DNA from 2 places in the Clostridium aquiflavi genome. Region 2 is predicted to be linked to the other one. Evidence: predicted binding sites of a transcription regulator. Region 2 holds the regulator's gene; the other holds the start of a gene.
The links. Region 2 encodes HrcA, which represses chaperone genes, less so after heat shock. Its sites were predicted from a motif close to TGTTAGCACTCNNNNNNNNNGAGTGCTAACA; they were not measured.

Region 1 (9,716 bases), on a different contig from region 2:
AAAATATAAAGTTAAACTATACCTTTTGGTAATTAAAATATCTTTTTTATATTGACTTCTCTAAATAACCTCTAAGATACTAGCTCTTTTAATTCATCAACATAGTCATTAGATTATTTAAGTTAAAAATTTTATTTGTTTCAAATATTTCTGCTAATGCTTCTAAATTTTCTTCTGAATGTTCAATATCTTTAGAGTACATATGCATTATATCTATCTGATCATCTTTATTAAATTTATATCCATTATCACACCATCGTACAACATCTAATTCTTTAATAATTAGATAGCTAATAAGTGCAAGTTTTACTTTCGCAATTACATCGTAGTCATAGATAGATTTCATAAAATATCTAAATATAAAATATACCATTAAATGTTCATATTCATACATTTTGTTTACATAATATTTATCAAATTCATCATGTTTATCCACATAAAACGTAACATTATGTTCTTCATCATAAAAATATTCTGTAGTATATTTTAAAACTTTAGGCCATTCTTCATTTATATGATCAATATCTTGATATACTTTTAAACACTTAAAAATGTTTTTATATTTTTCTATATTTTTTACTTTGTAATTATCTAATTGATCTATTAATTTTTTTATAAATTTATCATCTGAATACTTATTTCTAATACTTGTTATTTCAGATATTTTATTTGCATCTATTTTATCTTGAATTTCTTTTGCAAAATTAAGAATTATCGCCATTCTTTTATTTAATTCAATAGATCTATCCTGTAACATATCTATGAACATTTTTCTTGAGCTAATTATTTGAATAAACATATCATAACTAATATCATTATATGTACATACCATTTCATCATTTTCTTCTAATTCAAATTCAACTTTTTTAGAATTATTTAAGATTATTCTAGCGGCTTCTGGACATGATAACGAAATCCCTATTTCTCGTGTACTTCCATATTCTTCAATAAATCTTGGATATTGTTTGCATGTATTGCATAATCTCTCTTTTCCAAGATTAATATATATATCACATTTCTTATCTTTATTTAAGAAAGAGCAATTATCTCCTTTTAATACAAAAATATTTTCTCCGTCTTCATCTGTAACTATTTCATTTTTCAATCTATCTCCAAATTTATCATTTACAGTTTTATAATACTCATATGTTTCATCATCTATCACAATTTCCCATCCTGCACAACATGTATCTTCACACTCTGATGCAATACATTTAAAGTCCTCATAATAATCTGGTACTCTTATCCTCATTTTTCTACCTCTTATTTTTATATTAATAAAATTTACTATATAATTCTATCATAACTTCACAAAATTCCCAAAATAAAAAAATTATAAAACCATCTCTTTTTAATTACAATACTTTACAAGCTCAAACTAGGAATAATAGTATGTTGTATAATTATTTTTTATTCTTTAGATGTACTCATCATACCTCCAAAATACAATATTTTATAAGTTATACACATATTTCAAATCAATATAACTTCCTAAAGAATAAAAAACATTTCAACAAACCTACTTAATTTAGATTTTGTTGAAATGCTTATTAAGTTATTTAATATTATTCAAATTCTATAGTTGCAGGTGGTTTTCCTGTACAATCATACATTACACGGTTAACACCTTTTACTTCATTTACAATTCTAGTTGTTACTTTTCCAAGTACTTCCCATGGAAGATCTGCACTTTCAGCTGTCATAAAATCACTTGTAGTTACAGCACGAAGTGCAATTGCATAATCATAAGTTCTTTCATCTCCCATAACGCCTACTGAACGCATATTAGTAAGAGCTGCAAAATATTGACCAATTTCTTTATCAATACCTGCCTTTGCAATTTCTTCACGATAGATTGCATCTGCATCTTGAACTATTTTAACTTTTTCAGCTGTTACCTCTCCAATAATACGTATTCCAAGACCTGGGCCTGGAAAAGGTTGTCTGAACACTAATTTTTTAGGTATTCCAAGTTCTAATCCAGCCTTACGAACTTCATCTTTAAATAACAATCTAAGAGGTTCTATTATTTCTTTAAAGTCAACATAATCAGGAAGTCCTCCAACATTATGGTGAGATTTTATAACTGCTGATTTTCCAAGACCACTTTCAATTACATCTGGATAAATAGTTCCTTGGACAAGGTAATCAACTACACCTATTTTTTTAGCTTCTTCTTCAAATACTCTTATAAATTCTTCACCAATAATTTTTCTCTTTTGTTCTGGTTCTTCTACTCCAGCTAACTTTTCATAAAATCTTTCTTGTGCATTTACACGAATGAAGTTTAAATCATACTGACCATTAGGTCCAAATATTTCTTCAACTTCATCGCCTTCATTTTTACGAAGTAACCCATGATCAACAAATACACATGTTAGTTGCTTTCCAACAGCCTTTGAAAGCATTACTGCTGCTACTGATGAATCAACTCCACCTGATAATGCACATAATACTTTACCATTTCCAACTTTTTCACGAATTTCTTCAATTGTCTTCTCAACAAATGAATCCATTTTCCAATCTCCAGTACATCCACAAATATTATATACAAAATTTGAAAGCATCTTTGTACCTTCTTTTGTATGCATAACTTCTGGATGGAATTGAACTGCATATAAATTCTTATCTTCACATTCCATAGCAGCAACAGGACAAACAGGAGTATTACCTATTACTTTAAATCCTTCTGGTGCTTTTTCTATGTAATCAGTATGACTCATCCAACAAATTGTTGAAGGTGATACTCCTTCAAAAAGCTTAGATTCTACCTTTACATCAACTTTTGTTTTTCCATATTCACTTACAGGTGCAGTTGCCACTTTTCCTCCAAGCATATGAGACATAAGTTGAGAACCGTAACATATACCAAAAATAGGTACTCCTATTTCAAATATAGCTTTATCACATAAAGGAGAATTTTCACCATATACGCTGTTTGGTCCACCTGTAAAAATAATTCCCTTAGGATTCATTTCTTTTATCTTATCAACACTTAAATTATAAGGATGAACTTCACAATATACATTACACTCTCTCACTCTTCTAGCAATTAATTGATTATATTGTCCACCAAAATCTATAACTAAAACTAAATCTCTCTTCATCATTTCCTCCTAAATTGTTCTTTATAAATTTAATTATCTAACAACTAAGAACATTACTCAATAAAAATTAATAATTATATATATTTTTTATTGTCCTACACTATAATTTGGAGCTTCCTTAGTTATATTTATGTCATGTGGATGACTTTCTCTATATCCTGATGCTGTTTGAACAACAAATCTAGCAGTTTCATATAAAGTATCTAAATCCTTTGAACCTAAATATCCCATTCCTGATTTTATTCCACCTATTAATTGGAATATTGTATCTGAAACATATCCTTTATACGCTACTCTACCTTCAACACCTTCTGGTACTAACTTTTTGTTTCCATCTTGGAAATATCTATCTTTTGATCCACAAGCCATAGCTGCTAATGAACCCATTCCTCTATATACTTTATAACTTCTTCCTTGATATATTTCCATTTCTCCTGGTGCTTCTTCACAACCTGCAAATAATGATCCCATCATTGCTACAGATGCACCTGCTGATAAAGCTTTTACTATATCCCCAGAGTACTTTAATCCACCATCAGCAATTACTGGAATTCCATATTTTTTACCAACTTCTGCACAGTCCATAACAGCAGTTAATTGAGGTACTCCAACGCCAGCAACTACTCTTGTAGTACATATAGATCCAGGGCCTATACCTACTTTAACACAATCTGCTCCAGCTTTTATTAAATCTTCTGTTGCTTCTGCTGTAGCAACATTTCCAGCTATAACTTGTAATTCTGGATGCTTATTTTTTATTTGTTTAACAGCTTCCATAACTCCTCTTGAATGACCATGAGCAGTATCTACTGTAATAACATCTACTTTAGCTTTTACTAATGCATCAACTCTATCCATCATGTCTGCTGTAACACCAACAGTAGCTCCACATAATAATCTACCATTTTGATCTTTTGCAGCATTAGGGAATTGTTTAGCTTTATCAATATCTTTAATTGTTATTAATCCCTTTAAATTTCCTTCTGAATCAACTAAAGGTAATTTCTCTATTTTATGTTTCTTTAAAATTTCCTTTGCTTCATTAATAGAAGTATTCTCTGGAGCTGTAATTAAGTTTTCTTTTGTCATAACTTCAGATATTTTTTTAGTAAAATCAGTTTCAAAAGTCACATCTCTATTTGTAAGTATACCCACTAATTTACCATTTTCAGTTATAGGTACTCCAGATATTCTATATTGAGCCATTAAGTTTTCAGCATCTTGAAGTGTATTTTCTTTTGATAAAAATATTGGATCAGTTATGATTCCATTTTCTTGTCTTTTTACCTTATCTACTTCTTTTGCTTGCTCATCTATGCTCATGTTTTTATGGATAATTCCGATTCCACCTTCTCTTGCCATGGCAATAGCCATTTTAGATTCTGTTACTGTATCCATTGCAGCACTCATTAAAGGTATATTTAAAGATATTTTCTTAGTTAATTTTGTCTTTACACTTACCTCTCTAGGTAATATTTCTGATTTATTAGGTACTAATAATACATCATCAAATGTATAAGCTGTTTTTATTATTGTAGCCATAATTATGCCCCCTTGATTTTTATATTTCATATTTTTTGTTTTATGAATTTTTTCTTGCATTTTTTTCATATTTTTATGTATAAAAAAAAACGCATCAACCCCGTAAGTGAAGTTAATACGTTAATATATTTTAAATATACTAATATATTAATATCACTCATAGTCAGAAATTTAAGGTTTCCGGTAGATACTCCTTGCCATATCCAAGGTATATACGAGTTTTAAAATATTTTCTTTGTTTGATTAAAAATATTATAATGTATGCTATGCCCAAAGTCAATGAAATTGAAATTAAAATTGCAAAAATAGAAAAATTATTTTATTTAACCGATTTCATTAATTAATTGTAGATAAATCTAATATTTCACTATCCGTTTTTAATTTAAATTCTTTTCCATTTAACACATCATAACAATTTTGAATTGTTGTAGTTAAATCCAAATTATTAAATTCAACACCTTCTAAATATTTACTTACACTTTTATCTTCTTTAATATTAGATATATTTTTAGTTTTTTCATAATTGGACGAATGTGTTAAATTATATGATTCTACTGCCATTACAACTTTTCTACATTGATCTAAGACCTTAGTTTTTTTAGCTTCATTTATATATCCATTTACTTTAGGTAAAATAGCAGTTGCTAAGATTGTTATAATAGCCATTACTGCTATAAGTTCCAATAAAGTAAATCCCTTATTCTTCTTATACTTATAATTTAAACAAAATTTGTTTTTCATAATATTATCCTCCAATAATTTATATAATAAAAATATCATTATTTAAATTATTGCTATGTTAAAGAATTTATATACAAATATTATGAATATACATTTAAACTGCTTATTTTATAAAAAAATAAAGTATTGGCTCATCCTTTTAAAGATTAAAATTTTTTAATTTTCTATACACAAAAGAGACTACCAATTAGGTAGTCTCTTTTTATTACATTAATACATGCCGTCCATTCCCATTCCTGGTGCTGGCATTACTGGTTCTTTTTGAGGAATATCAGCAACTGCAGCTTCTGTTGTTAAGAATGTTGCTGATACTGATGCTGCATTTTGTAAAGCTGATCTTGTAACCTTAGTTGGGTCAACAATACCAGTCTTTATCATATTTACATATTTTCCATATAGAGCATCATATCCAGTTCCTACTTCACTATTTTTAACTTTTTCTATAATAACAGATCCTTCAACTCCAGCATTACTAGCTATTTGTCTTAATGGTTCTTCTAATGATTTTACAATTATTTTTATACCAAGTTCTGTATCTTGAACATCAGATGTTAATTTTTCAACTTCTTTTATTACATTAATATATGCAGTTCCACCACCTGGTACTATTCCTTCTTCAACTGCAGCTTTTGTAGCAGCTAAAGCATCTTCTATTCTAAGCTTTCTTTCTTTTAATTCTGTTTCAGTTGCAGCACCGACTTTAATTACAGCAACGCCACCAGCAAGCTTAGCTAATCTTTCTTGTAATTTTTCTTTATCAAATTCAGAAGAAGTTTCTTCTATTTGAGCTTTTATTTGTGATATTCTATCTTTTATGTTTTCAGGATTACCTTTACCATTAACAACAACAGTATTATCTTTACTTACTTTAACACTCTCTGCTTGACCAAGCATGTCAAGAGTAACTTCTTTTAAATCTCTTCCTAATTCTTCAGCAATTACTGTTCCACCTGTTAATATAGCTATATCTTGAAGCATTTCTTTTCTTCTATCACCAAAGCCTGGTGCTTTTACAGCTACACAAGTAAATGTTCCTCTTAATTTATTAACAACTAATGTTGCCATAGCTTCGCCTTCAATGTCTTCAGCTATAATCAATAATTTCTTACCACATTGAACTATTTGTTCTAATATAGGTAATATTTCTTGAATATTTGAAATCTTCTTATCAGTTATTAAAATATATGGATTATCTAATATAGCTTCCATCTTTTCTGTATCTGTAGACATATAAGGTGATACATACCCTCTATCAAATTGCATACCTTCAACTACATCTAATTCTGTTCCCATAGATTTAGATTCTTCTATTGTAATAACACCCTCATTACCTACTTTTTCCATAGCATCAGCTATTAACTTACCAATTTCTTCGTCTGCTGCTGAAATAGCTGCAACTCTTGCTATATCTTCTTTTCCTTCTACTGGTTTAGAAATCTTCTTAATTTCTTCTACTGCTGTTTCAACAGCCATTCTTATACCATTTCTAATTAGCATAGGATTAGCCCCTGCAGTAACATTCTTTAAGCCTTCTCTAATAATAGCTTGAGCTAATAGAGTTGCTGTTGTTGTACCATCTCCTGCAACATCATTGGTCTTTGTTGCTACTTCTTTAACTAGTTGAGCTCCCATATTTTCATATGGATCTTCCAATTCTATTTCTCTTGCAATAGAAACACCATCATTAGTTATTAATGGTGAACCAAATTTCTTGTCTAAAACAACGTTTCTTCCTTTTGGTCCTAATGTTACCTTAACTGTATCAGCAAGTTTATCAACTCCAACTTGCATAGATCTTCTTGCATCTTCTCCAAATTTCAACATCTTTGCCATTTATACCACTCTCCTATTCAACTATTGCTAATATATCATCTTGTTTTAATATCATATATTCTTCACCGTCTAATTTTACTTCAGTACCAGAATATTTAGAATATAAAACCTTATCTCCTACTTTAACTTCCATTTCTATTTTTGTACCATCAACAATACTTCCTGGACCTACTGCTACAACTTCTGCTTCTTGTGGTACTTCTTTAGCAGTTCCAGTTAAAACTATACCGCTCTTTGTCTTTTCTTCTGCTTCTAATCTCTTGATTACTACTCTATTTCCAAGTGGTTTTATTCTCATATAAGTCCCTCCTATATTTTAAATATTAAATATTTTTTAATTAACTATTAGCACTCGATAGCATTGAGTGCTAATACAATTATTATAATATCCTTTATGACCATATAATTCAAATATTTTTTATAATATTATATAGCTTTATAAGTTTAAAATTTGTAATTAAATATATATTGCTCCTATTTACGTATATTTTCTCTTATTTTCTTTTTTAATTTCAATAATATGTTTTTGTGTATTATTTCTATTTATGTATTTTATTGTTTGATTATATTTTTATTAATAAAACTAGCCTATTAATTAGTTTTTACTTCTAACAATTAATATATACATTAATATTTAAGGCATAGTTAGCTTAACGATAAATTAGGATATTAAATATATCAATGATTTTATTTAATATCCTAATTTTCTTATCACATTATTTCTTCTAAATCTTCTAATAGTTCTTTTCTATCTTTAGCTGCTTTTTTAAAATCATATTCTTTACTTAATTTATATGAAGTAAAATCTTTTTCTATGTTAGGATAATTAACACCTGGTATTGTTGAAAATCCCATAGAAAAATCTTTAAGCGATATCCCTGCTTCTTTAGTTACACAGTAATTCATAAATGCTTCAGAAGCCTTCTTATTCTTTCCATCCTTTATTTTAGCTATAGGACATATTGTCCATCCTGTATTTTCTGGAACAATAGATTCTACATTAAATCCTGAATTTCTAACTATAAGTTGTTGATTTATAAAGTTTACCGTTATTAAATATTCTCCCACTCCAACTTTTTTAGCTGGCGTAAATCCACTATCAGTAAATTGCCCTACATTATTTTTTAACTTCTTAAAAAATTCCAATGCATTATCTTTTCCCATAGTTTGTACTAAGTAAGATAAAAAAGTATATCCTGTTCCTGATGTCCTTGGATCAGCAAGTACTATCTCACCTTTAAATTTAGGATTTATTAGTTCCTCTATTGTTTTAGGTTTCTCCACATCTTTAAATTCTTTATTCCATCTTTCTTCATTTATAGCTATAGATAAAGCCTCAACGTATAATCCTATCCAATACCCATCACTATCCATATACTCTATAGGGATTTCACTTGAACTGTTTATAGTATATTTTTCTAGACAATCATTCATTTTTAATAGTTCAACAGCATCAGCTGTTCCCCCTAAAAATATATCTGCTTCTCCTAAAATTTCTTTATTATTAATCTTATCAGCTAGTTCTTCTGTTGGATATCTTAAAAATGTATAATTGCACCCAGTTTTTTCTTTAAATCCATCAAGTAAAACTTTAGCTTCATCTTCATTAAACGCAACATAAACTACCAAATTATCATTTTTAAGATTTGGTAGTTCCTTACTACTAGACATATTATTAGAGCATCCATTAAGAATACAAAGCATAAGTAAAATAAATATTAATAAAATACCCCTTCTTTTATTTAACATATTTTTACCTCCAATAAATATTACTGATTAAATAAGTTGTTACATATATTATTCAAATCTCCCTCCATATAGAAGGAATTTACTATTTCATCACCATAATCTCTAACAATTACATAATCATTCTCATAAATATCAAGACTTATTACATCATAACTATTTATATCATCTTCTATTTTATTATCATAAAATTCCTCAGATTCTTCTCTGTAAATTCTAATATGATAATTCAAATCGCCCTTATTAGCTACAGCCCATTCTAATTTTTTATTATCTGTAATTCTTTTTAAATTCATAACTTCATCTTTTATTAAAATTTTATCATTACTACCACACTTTTTAGTATTATTATAAATATCTACAATGGTTATTTTATTCTTATCATTTATAAGTTCTGATAATACTGATGGTGTACAGAAAATATCATTAATGTAATTTTTAATTCTATTTATATATGCAGAACTTTCATTACCGCCATAATAAATATCATCTATTCTAAGAGTATTATTTAAATATAATGTACCTTTTTCACCATCCAAATAATATATAGTACCTGTTATTTCATTAAAAGAATTTTCTATTTTTGAATTATAAAAATTATTACTTTTAGGCATAGATTCAACTATGTTCCAAAACTCTTTTATTTCATCATTAGAATTTATAACTAGCTTACCCCATCTTTTACTATATAGTTCTACTTTAACAGGTATTGAATGACTTGAATGCTGCATAACCTGTTCTTTATCA
Region 2 (9,716 bases):
TTTTATAAAAGATAATTCAACAATTAAAATTTATAAAGAACAAGATAAACAATTGTTGATCAGAATAGGTAATAAGGACTTAAGAATTAATGAAGAATCTATTTTTACACAGAAGTTAAAAAATTTATATAACAAAATTAGTATTAATTTTACTGGTTTAAAAGAAAATGCGTATAATTTTACTCATAAATCTAAAGAATAATATTTAGATAAAAGGGTTTGAAAAAGTTTTATATAGAAATATTAAATACATGTATGATATAATTTAGGCACTTGAAAAAAATAAAAGGTTTTATTTAAATACAATGGGGGTGACTAAACTGCCTTATTAAGGTAGTTATATATATGAGTGAAAGACAAAAATATATACGAAATTTTTCAATAGTAGCACATATCGATCACGGTAAGTCAACACTTGCAGATAGATTGTTAGAAACAACAGGAACATTAACTAAGAGAGAAATGGAAGAACAAATCTTAGATAATATGGAGATTGAAAGAGAAAGAGGCATAACAATAAAGTCTCAAGCAGCTAGATTAGTCTATAGGAGAGAGAATGGAGAAGAGTATATATTTAATCTTATAGATACTCCAGGACATGTGGATTTTACATATGAAGTCTCTAGAAGTCTAGCAGCATGTGAAGGTGCTTTATTAGTAGTTGATGCAACTCAAGGGATTCAAGCTCAAACTTTAGCAAATTGCTATTTAGCTTTAGATAATGACTTAGAAATTTCACCAGTTATAAATAAAATTGATTTACCTTCAGCTAGACCAGAAGAAGTAAAACAAGAAATTGAAGATGTAATAGGAATAGATGCAGGAAGTGCACCTATGATTTCAGCAAAAACAGGTTTAAATATAGAACAGGTTTTAGAAAGTATAGTTGAAACTTTACCTCCACCTGATGGAGATGAAGAAGCACCTTTAAAGGCTTTGATTTTTGATTCTTATTATGATAGTTATAAGGGTGTTGTATCTATTGTAAGAGTACTTGATGGTAAAGTAAAACCAGGTGATAAAATAAAACTTATGGCAACTAACAAAGTTTATGATGTAACTGAAGTAGGTGTGTTTATTCCAAGCGCGCTTGCAGTTCCAGAATTAAGCGCAGGAGACGTTGGTTACATAACAGCATCAATAAAGAATGTTAGAGATGCAAGAGTTGGTGATACTATAACAGAAGCTAGTAGACCAACAGGAAAGGCATTACCAGGATATAAACCAGCAATACCTATGGTTTATTCAGGAATATATCCAGTAGATGGAGCAAAGTACGATGAATTAAAAGAAGCATTAGAAAAATTACAAATAAATGATGCAGCATTAAACTTTGAACCTGAAACATCTATCGCATTAGGTTTTGGTTTCAGATGTGGATTCCTAGGATTATTGCATATGGAAATAATTCAAGAAAGAGTTGAAAGAGAATTTAATTTAGATATAATTACTACAGCACCATCAGTTATATATAAGGTTACTAAGACAAATGGTGAAGTATTGGATATTACTAATCCAACTAATTTACCACCAATGACAGAAATAGATTTTATGGAAGAACCAGTGGTAAAAGCATCTATAATTACACCAACTGATTATGTTGGAGCTGTTATGGAATTATGTCAAGAACGTCGTGGAATTTATATAGACATGCAATATATAGAAGAAACAAGAGCAGTAATAACTTATGATATGCCGCTAAATGAAATAGTTTATGACTTTTTCGATACATTAAAATCTAGAACTAGAGGATACGCATCTTTAGACTATGAATTTAAAGGATACAAGACAACTAAGTTAGTTAAGCTTGATATTTTATTAAATGGAGATGTAGTTGATGCATTATCAATGATAGTTCCAGATGAAAGAGCTTATAGCAAAGGAAGAGGCATAGCTGAGAAGTTAAAAGAAATAATTCCAAGACAAATGTTTGAAGTTCCAATTCAAGCTGCAATTGGCTCAAAAATTATAGCAAGAGAAACAGTAAAAGCTATGAGAAAAGATGTATTGGCTAAATGTTATGGTGGAGATATTTCAAGAAAGAAGAAATTACTTGAAAAGCAAAAAGAAGGTAAGAAGAGAATGAGACAGGTTGGTTCTGTTGAAGTACCACAAGAAGCATTTATGGCAGTATTAAAAGTAGATTAAAAATATAATAAAAATTAAACATAAGAAAAAAAGCTGACAAATTTGTCAGCTTTTTTCATCTAAAAGTATTAAAAAGCATTAATTAGGAGGAGAAAAGATGAAAGAACTATTTTTAAAAGAAATATCTTTATATATACATATTCCGTTTTGTAAGCAAAAATGCTTATATTGTGATTTTCCCTCATATTCAGGAAAAGAAAAATTTATTAGTGAGTATGTAAATGCACTTAATAAGGAGATTAGAACTAAATCTAGCAATTATAAAATTAAAAGTATATTTATTGGAGGTGGTACACCCTCTTATTTAAATGAAATAGAATTAGAGAAGCTTTTAAAATGCATTAATACTTTAAGATTAGAAGAAAATTTAGAATTTACTATGGAATGTAATCCAGGTAGTTTAAGTGAAGATAAGCTAAAAATTATGAAAAAATATAATGTAAATAGAATAAGTATGGGACTTCAATCTACAAAATCATCTCTTTTAAAAGAAATCGGGAGAATTCATACTCTTGAAGAATTTGAAAATAATTATTTATTGGCAAGAAAAGTAGGATTTACAAATATAAATATAGACTTAATGTTTGGATTGCCAAATCAAAGTGTAGAAGATTGGAGAAGAACATTAGAGAAAATAATAGAATTTAATCCAGAACACATATCTGCATATAGTCTAATAATTGAAGAGGGAACTTGTTTTTATAATTTATATAATAAAGATAAATTAAATTTACCATCTGAAGAAGAAGAAAGAGAAATGTATTTGCTCACAAAAGAATTTTTGAAAGATAATGGATATAATCAATATGAGATTTCTAATTTTGCAAAAGATGAAAAAGAATGTTACCATAATACAGTTTATTGGAAATTAAATGAATATTTAGGACTAGGAGCTTCAGCAAGTTCTTATATTGATGGGAAAAGAATAAAAAACATAGATGATATAGAACTTTATATTAAAAATATAAATAATAATAAAAATGTTGAAAATGAAATCTATAAAAATAATATAAATGATAACATGGAAGAATTCATGTTTATGGGGCTTAGAATGATTAGCGGAATAGAAGAAAGCGAATTTAAAGAGAGGTTTAAAAAAGATATAGACGAGGTATATGGAACCATAATTGATAAAAATATTAAACAAGAATTATTAGTTCGTAATGGGGGTAGAATATATTTGACATCTCGTGGAATAGAAGTATCAAATAGTGTTATGAGTGATTTTATAATATAACTTTTATAGTAAATTAGAGTAAAAATGAGAAAAATGGAGAAAAGTCAATAAAAAATCAAATAAAAGAAGTGAAGATCTTTATATTAAATATAAATAGAATTGACAAAAAACATGATAAATACTATATTAAAAACATAGTCATTAGCACTCGAACATAGTGAGTGCTAACAAAAGAGGTGAGATTATGACTATTGATGATAGAAAAATAAAAATACTTCAAGCTATTATCAATGATTATATTCATACTGGAGATCCAGTTGGCTCTAGAACTATTGCTAAAAAGTATAACTTAGGGGTAGGGTCTGCAACCATTAGAAATGAGATGGCAGATCTTGAAGATATGGGTTATTTAGAACAACCTCATGCTTCGTCAGGAAGAGTTCCATCTAGTAAGGGATATAGATTATATGTTGATAATTTGATGGAAAATCAATTGCTAACACCTGAAGAAAATTTGAGAATAAAGCAATATATTATAGATACGGCTATGTTAGAAGTAGATAAAATAGTTAGACAAACAAGTTCTTTATTATCAGAACTTACTAATTTAACTTGTGTAGTTCAAACTCCATCAGTAAATAAAAGTTTTATTAAATCACTTCAGTTGATGAAAGTAGATAGTACTACATTAGTATCAGTAATAATAACAGATGCTGGAGTAATGAAAAATCATATAATAAGAGTTAATTCAACGCCGACAATTGAGGAATTGAATAAGATAAATGCAGTTATTAATAGGAGACTGGTAAATCTTTGTATAGAACAAATAAATTTACAAGTTATCAATCAATTAAAAGAAGATTTACAAGGATACGATGAATTATTTAATGCTTTGTTAACTCCATTATATGAAACTCTAAAAAATGCAGCAGATTCACCTGATTTAATTATGGAGGGCACTACTAATATATTTAACTATCCAGAATACAACGATATTGAAAAAGCTAAGGAAATGTTATCTCTTCTTAATGATAAAGAGTCATTAAGAGATTTACTTAAAACAAATGAAGATATAACTATTAGAATAGGTGAAGAAAATTATAAGCCACAAGCTAAAGAATGTAGCATAATAGCTGCAGAATATTCTTTTGGAAATAGACCCATTGGAACCATTGGATTAATAGGTCCTAGAAGAATAGATTATTCTAAAGTAATAGCAATAATGGCTGAAATTGTAAAAGAATTAAACAATATGTTAAATAATCAGAATAAATAATTTTTATAATCAATAAGAGAAGAGGTGTAATTTCAGAAATGGAATATAATGGTGAAACTTTAAAAAATGAAGAAGTAGAAGAGATAATTGAAGATGTTATCGAAGAAAATGAAAAAAAAGAAGATAACATTGAAAATAATGATAAGGAAAATCTAAATGATGAAGCTTCTGAAGAATCTTTAAATGAAGAAGAGGATGAACTTAGCATGATGAAAAAGTATAAAGAAGAAAATGAAAAATTAAAGCAGGAAATGGAATCTTTAAATGATAGAGTATTAAGAATTACTGCTGAATATGACAACTACAGAAAAAGAACAACTAAAGAAAAACAAGGAATATACTCAGATGCATGTGTAGATGTATTAAAAGAATTAGTTCCTGTTTTAGATAATCTTGAAAGAGCAGTTGCTGCAGAAGGAAGTCTTGAAGACCTAAAAAAAGGTGTAGAGATGACAATAAAATCTTGCCAAGGTTCTTTTGAAAAACTAGGAGTTGAAGAAATAGATGCATCAGCAGATTTTGATCCAAATCTTCATCAAGCAGTAATGCATATAGAAGATGAGAATATGGGAAAAAATCAAATTGCAGAAGTTTTCTTAAAAGGATATAAAAAAGAAGATAAAGTAATTAGATATACAGTTGTTAAAGTAGCTAACTAATTAACTAGCCTATGAAAAGAGGCTAATATTTAAATAAAATATACAAATAAATTAAACCAAATTTAGGAGGAATATATTATGGGAAAAATAATAGGAATTGACTTAGGTACAACTAATTCATGTGTTGCAGTTATGGAAGGTGGAGAACCTGTTGTTATAACAAATTCAGAAGGAGCAAGAACTACTCCATCAGTAGTATCTTTCCAAGCTGGCGGAGAAAGACTAGTAGGTCAAGTAGCTAAAAGACAAGCGATAACAAATCCAGACAAAACTATTATCTCAATAAAGAGACATATGGGAACTTCTTATAAAGTTGATATAGATGGTAAGAACTATTCACCACAAGAAATTTCAGCTATGGTACTTCAAAAAATAAAAGCTGATGCTGAAAGCTATTTAGGTGAAAGTGTAACTCAAGCGGTTATTACAGTACCAGCTTACTTTAATGATAGTGAAAGACAAGCAACAAAAGATGCAGGTAAAATTGCTGGTTTAGAAGTATTAAGAATAATCAATGAACCAACAGCAGCAGCTTTAGCTTATGGATTAGATAAAATGGATTCAAATCATAAAATATTAGTTTATGATTTAGGTGGTGGTACTTTTGATGTATCTATCTTAGAATTAGGAGATGGAGTATTTGAAGTATTATCTACTAATGGTGATACAAAACTTGGTGGAGATGACTTCGACCAAAAAGTTATGGATTATATAGCAGAAACATTTAAGGCAGAAAATGGAATTGATTTAAGACAAGATAAAATGGCTCTTCAAAGATTAAAAGAAGCAGCAGAAAAAGCAAAGATTGAATTATCTTCATCAATGCAAACAAATATCAATTTACCATTTATAACAGCTGATGCAACAGGTCCAAAACATATAGACCTAAACTTAACAAGAGCTAAATTCAATGAAATTACTAATGACTTAGTTCAAAGAAGTATTGAACCTATGAAAAAAGCATTAAGTGATGCTGCAATTTCTATAGATGAAATTGAAAAAATAATCTTAGTTGGTGGATCAACAAGAATACCTGCTGTTGTAGAAGCAGTTAAAAACTTTACAGGAAAAGATCCATCAAAGGGAGTTAATCCGGATGAATGTGTAGCAGTAGGAGCTGCAGTTCAAGCAGGAGTATTAACAGGAGAAGTTAAAGATGTATTATTATTAGATGTTACACCATTAACTTTAGGAATAGAAACAGCTGGTGGAATAGCAACTCCATTAATTGAAAGAAATACAACTATTCCAACTAAAAAGAGTCAAATATTCTCAACTGCAGCAGATAGTCAAACATCAGTTGAAATAAATGTAGTTCAAGGTGAAAGACAAATGGCTATGGATAATAAATCATTAGGAAGATTTACTTTATCAGGAATAGCTCCAGCACCAAGAGGAATTCCTCAAATTGAAGTTACTTTTGATATTGATGCTAATGGTATTGTTAAAGTATCAGCATTAGATAAAGGAACAGGAAAAGAAGCTAATATAACTATTACTGCATCTACTAACTTAAATGATGAAGAAATAGATAAAGCTGTAAAAGAAGCAGAAAAATTTGCAGAAGAAGATAAGAAGAGAAAAGAAAAGGTAGAAACTTTAAATAATGCAGATCAATTAATCTATCAAACAGAAAAAGCCTTAACTGAACTTGGAGATAAAGTATCAGCAGAAGACAAAGCTAAAGTTACTGAAAAATTAGAAGCTCTTAAAGCTATAAAAGATGGAGAAGATTTAGAAGCTATAAAGAAAGCTACAGAAGAATTAACTCAAGAATTCTATGCTGTATCTTCTAAAGTTTATGCAGCAGCAGGTGGAGATCCATCTCAAGCTGGTGGATTTGATCCAAATGCAGCAGGTGGAGCAGAGCAAGCACCACATGATGACAATGTTGTAGATGCTGATTTTAAAGTAGATGATGATAAATAATTTTACTATATTCTAGTTATCTAATATAATAATTCAGAGGGAAGGCAATGCTCGTCTTCCCTCTTTAAGGTAGAAAACAAAACTAGGTGGTGAACATTAATAAATGGCAAACAAAGATTATTATGAAGTTCTTGGACTTCAAAAAGGTGCAAGTGATGATGAAATAAAAAAGGCTTTTAGAAAATTAGCTATTAAGTATCATCCCGATAAGAATAAGGGAAATGCAGAAGCAGAAGAAAAATTTAAAGAGATAAATGAAGCGTACCAAGTGCTTTCTGATCCTGAAAAAAAATCTAATTATGATCAGTTTGGAACAGCTGATTTTAATGGCGGTGGATTTGGATCAGGCGGCTTTGGTGGCTTTGATATGGGCGGCTTTGGAGATATTTTTGATATGTTTACTGGCGGTTCAAGTACACGTAGAAGAAATGGACCAGTTAGAGGAAATGACATTGAATATACATTAACATTAACTTTTGAAGAAGCTGTTTTTGGAGTTGAAAAGGAAATTACAGTTAATAGAAGCGAAAGTTGTGAACACTGTAATGGTTCAGGTGCTGAACCTGGAACTTCTAAGAAGACTTGTCCAACTTGTGGCGGCTCAGGTCAAGTAAGAGTACAAAGACAAACTCCACTTGGAAGTTTTGTATCAACATCAACTTGTGATAGATGTAGTGGTACAGGAAATATAATTGAAAAACCTTGTACACATTGTAGAGGAAATGGAAATGTTAGAAAGACAAGAAAGATAAACGTAAATATTCCTGCGGGAGTTGATACTGGAAATGTTATGCCTCTTAGAGGACAAGGTGAACATGGCTTAAGAGGGGGAAGTCCTGGAGATTTATACATTAGAATAAATGTAGCTCAATCAAAGGAATTCACAAGAAAAGGAAATGATATTTATATAGATACTCACATATCAATGGCTAAAGCAGCTCTTGGTACAGAGATTACAGTTAAAACAGTAGAAGGAAATGTGAAATATACTATTCCTGAAGGAACACAATCAGGAACACTATTTAGATTAAAAGGAAAAGGTGTTGCTAGAGTTAATTCTACTGGAAAAGGTGATCAATATGTAAGAGTTATTGTTGATATACCAAAAGGATTAAATCAAAAGCAAAAAGAAGCGTTATATACGTTTATGGAAGCTTGCGGTGAAGAAATGAATGAAAATACTCATAATTCTAAGAAAACATTTTTCGGAAGAAAAAAATAATTTTTAAATAAAAAATCGTTTCAAATTTTAATATAATTTGAAACGATTTTTTTGCATAATAAAGTGAAATATATATAAAGATAATACTGTAAGATAAGCACCATTTTAATTTTAGGGATATTTTAAAGATGGGTTATATTGTAATATAAAGCTAGTGAGTAGAGGAATTTATAAATGTTTGTTTATTGTTAATCTTAAAGCAAAGGTAGGTAGGTTTTAATGGATAGGTTGAAAAAAATTTTGTTAGATGAAATAGAAGATTTCAGAAAAATAGGTCATGATTTTTGTGAAGGTAAAATGTCGGCAATGGATTTTAAGAAAATATCTGGTGGCATGGGAACATATGCTCATCGTGGTGGTGAAAAATTTATGGTGCGTCTTAGAATACCATCAGGAATAACACATGTAGATGAATTAAAATTTATATATGATATGGCTAAAAAGTATAATTTAGAAAAGATACATTTAACTACAAGGCAAGCTGTTCAATTTCATGATATATCTATAGATGATGCATGTGAAATAATGAAAGAAGGATTAGAACATAATATATATACTAGAGGAGCAGGTGGAAATTATCCAAGAAATGTTGCAATGTCTCCACTAGCAGGTGTAGATAGATATGAAGCTTTTGATGTTACACCTTATGCATTAGCAGTAAATAATCATTTTTTAAGAAAAATAAATACATATAATCTTCCTAGAAAAATTAAAGTTTCATTTTCAAGCAGTAATATGGATTGTGGACATTCTACTGTTACAGATTTAGGGTTTTTAGCAGTTGTAGAAAATGGTAAAAAGTATTTTAAGGTATACATAGGCGGAGGGTTAGGAAAAAATCCAAAGTTAGGAATTGTGTGTGATGAACTTATAGATCCTAGTGACGTCTTATATCATGTTGAAGCTATGACAAATCTATTTATGGAAGAAGGTGACTATGAGAATAAAAACAAAGCACGTATAAGATATATATTAGATAAAATGGGACCAGAAGAATTTTTAAATTGCTATAAAAAACACTTGAAAGAATTAAGGGACAAAGAAGATTTGACTTTGCATTTACATGTATCAGAGTGCAACAAAGAAGGTATAGAAATTGATTTAGAACATAATAGATTGTATGAGCAAAAGCAAAAGGGATTGTATAGTGTATACTTTCATCCAATAGGAGGTCAATTATATCTTAAAGATTTAAAATTAATTATTGACGAAATTGAAAATACTAAAGATGTAGAAATAAGACTTACTATGACAGAAGGCATGTATATTAGAAATTTAAATGGAGAAGAAGCTAAAAGGCTTTTA

Region 1: a site for HrcA is predicted at 7,567-7,597, ahead of groES (co-chaperone GroES). Genes of this name have one in related genera too.

What each region holds. Positions count from the first base shown of each region.
Region 1 is NZ_JAVJAN010000004.1:80,283-89,998, reverse strand. Features, by position in the region: gene fliB (flagellin lysine-N-methylase) at 89-1,252, opposite strand; gene guaA (glutamine-hydrolyzing GMP synthase) at 1,566-3,107, opposite strand; gene guaB (IMP dehydrogenase) at 3,195-4,649, opposite strand; purine riboswitch at 4,790-4,887, opposite strand; gene RGC78_RS02160 (type II secretion system protein) at 4,986-5,390, opposite strand; gene groL (chaperonin GroEL) at 5,601-7,223, opposite strand; gene groES (co-chaperone GroES) at 7,237-7,521, opposite strand; gene RGC78_RS02145 (ABC transporter substrate-binding protein) at 7,935-8,972, opposite strand; gene RGC78_RS02140 (DUF3919 family protein) at 8,993-9,716, opposite strand, start outside.
Region 2 is NZ_JAVJAN010000008.1:69,204-78,919, reverse strand. Features, by position in the region: gene RGC78_RS04200 (hypothetical protein) at 1-202, shown strand, start outside; gene lepA (translation elongation factor 4) at 346-2,148, shown strand; gene hemW (radical SAM family heme chaperone HemW) at 2,246-3,385, shown strand; gene hrcA (heat-inducible transcriptional repressor HrcA) at 3,570-4,601, shown strand; gene grpE (nucleotide exchange factor GrpE) at 4,640-5,260, shown strand; gene dnaK (molecular chaperone DnaK) at 5,339-7,189, shown strand; gene dnaJ (molecular chaperone DnaJ) at 7,293-8,411, shown strand; gene RGC78_RS04165 (nitrite/sulfite reductase) at 8,631-9,716, shown strand, end outside.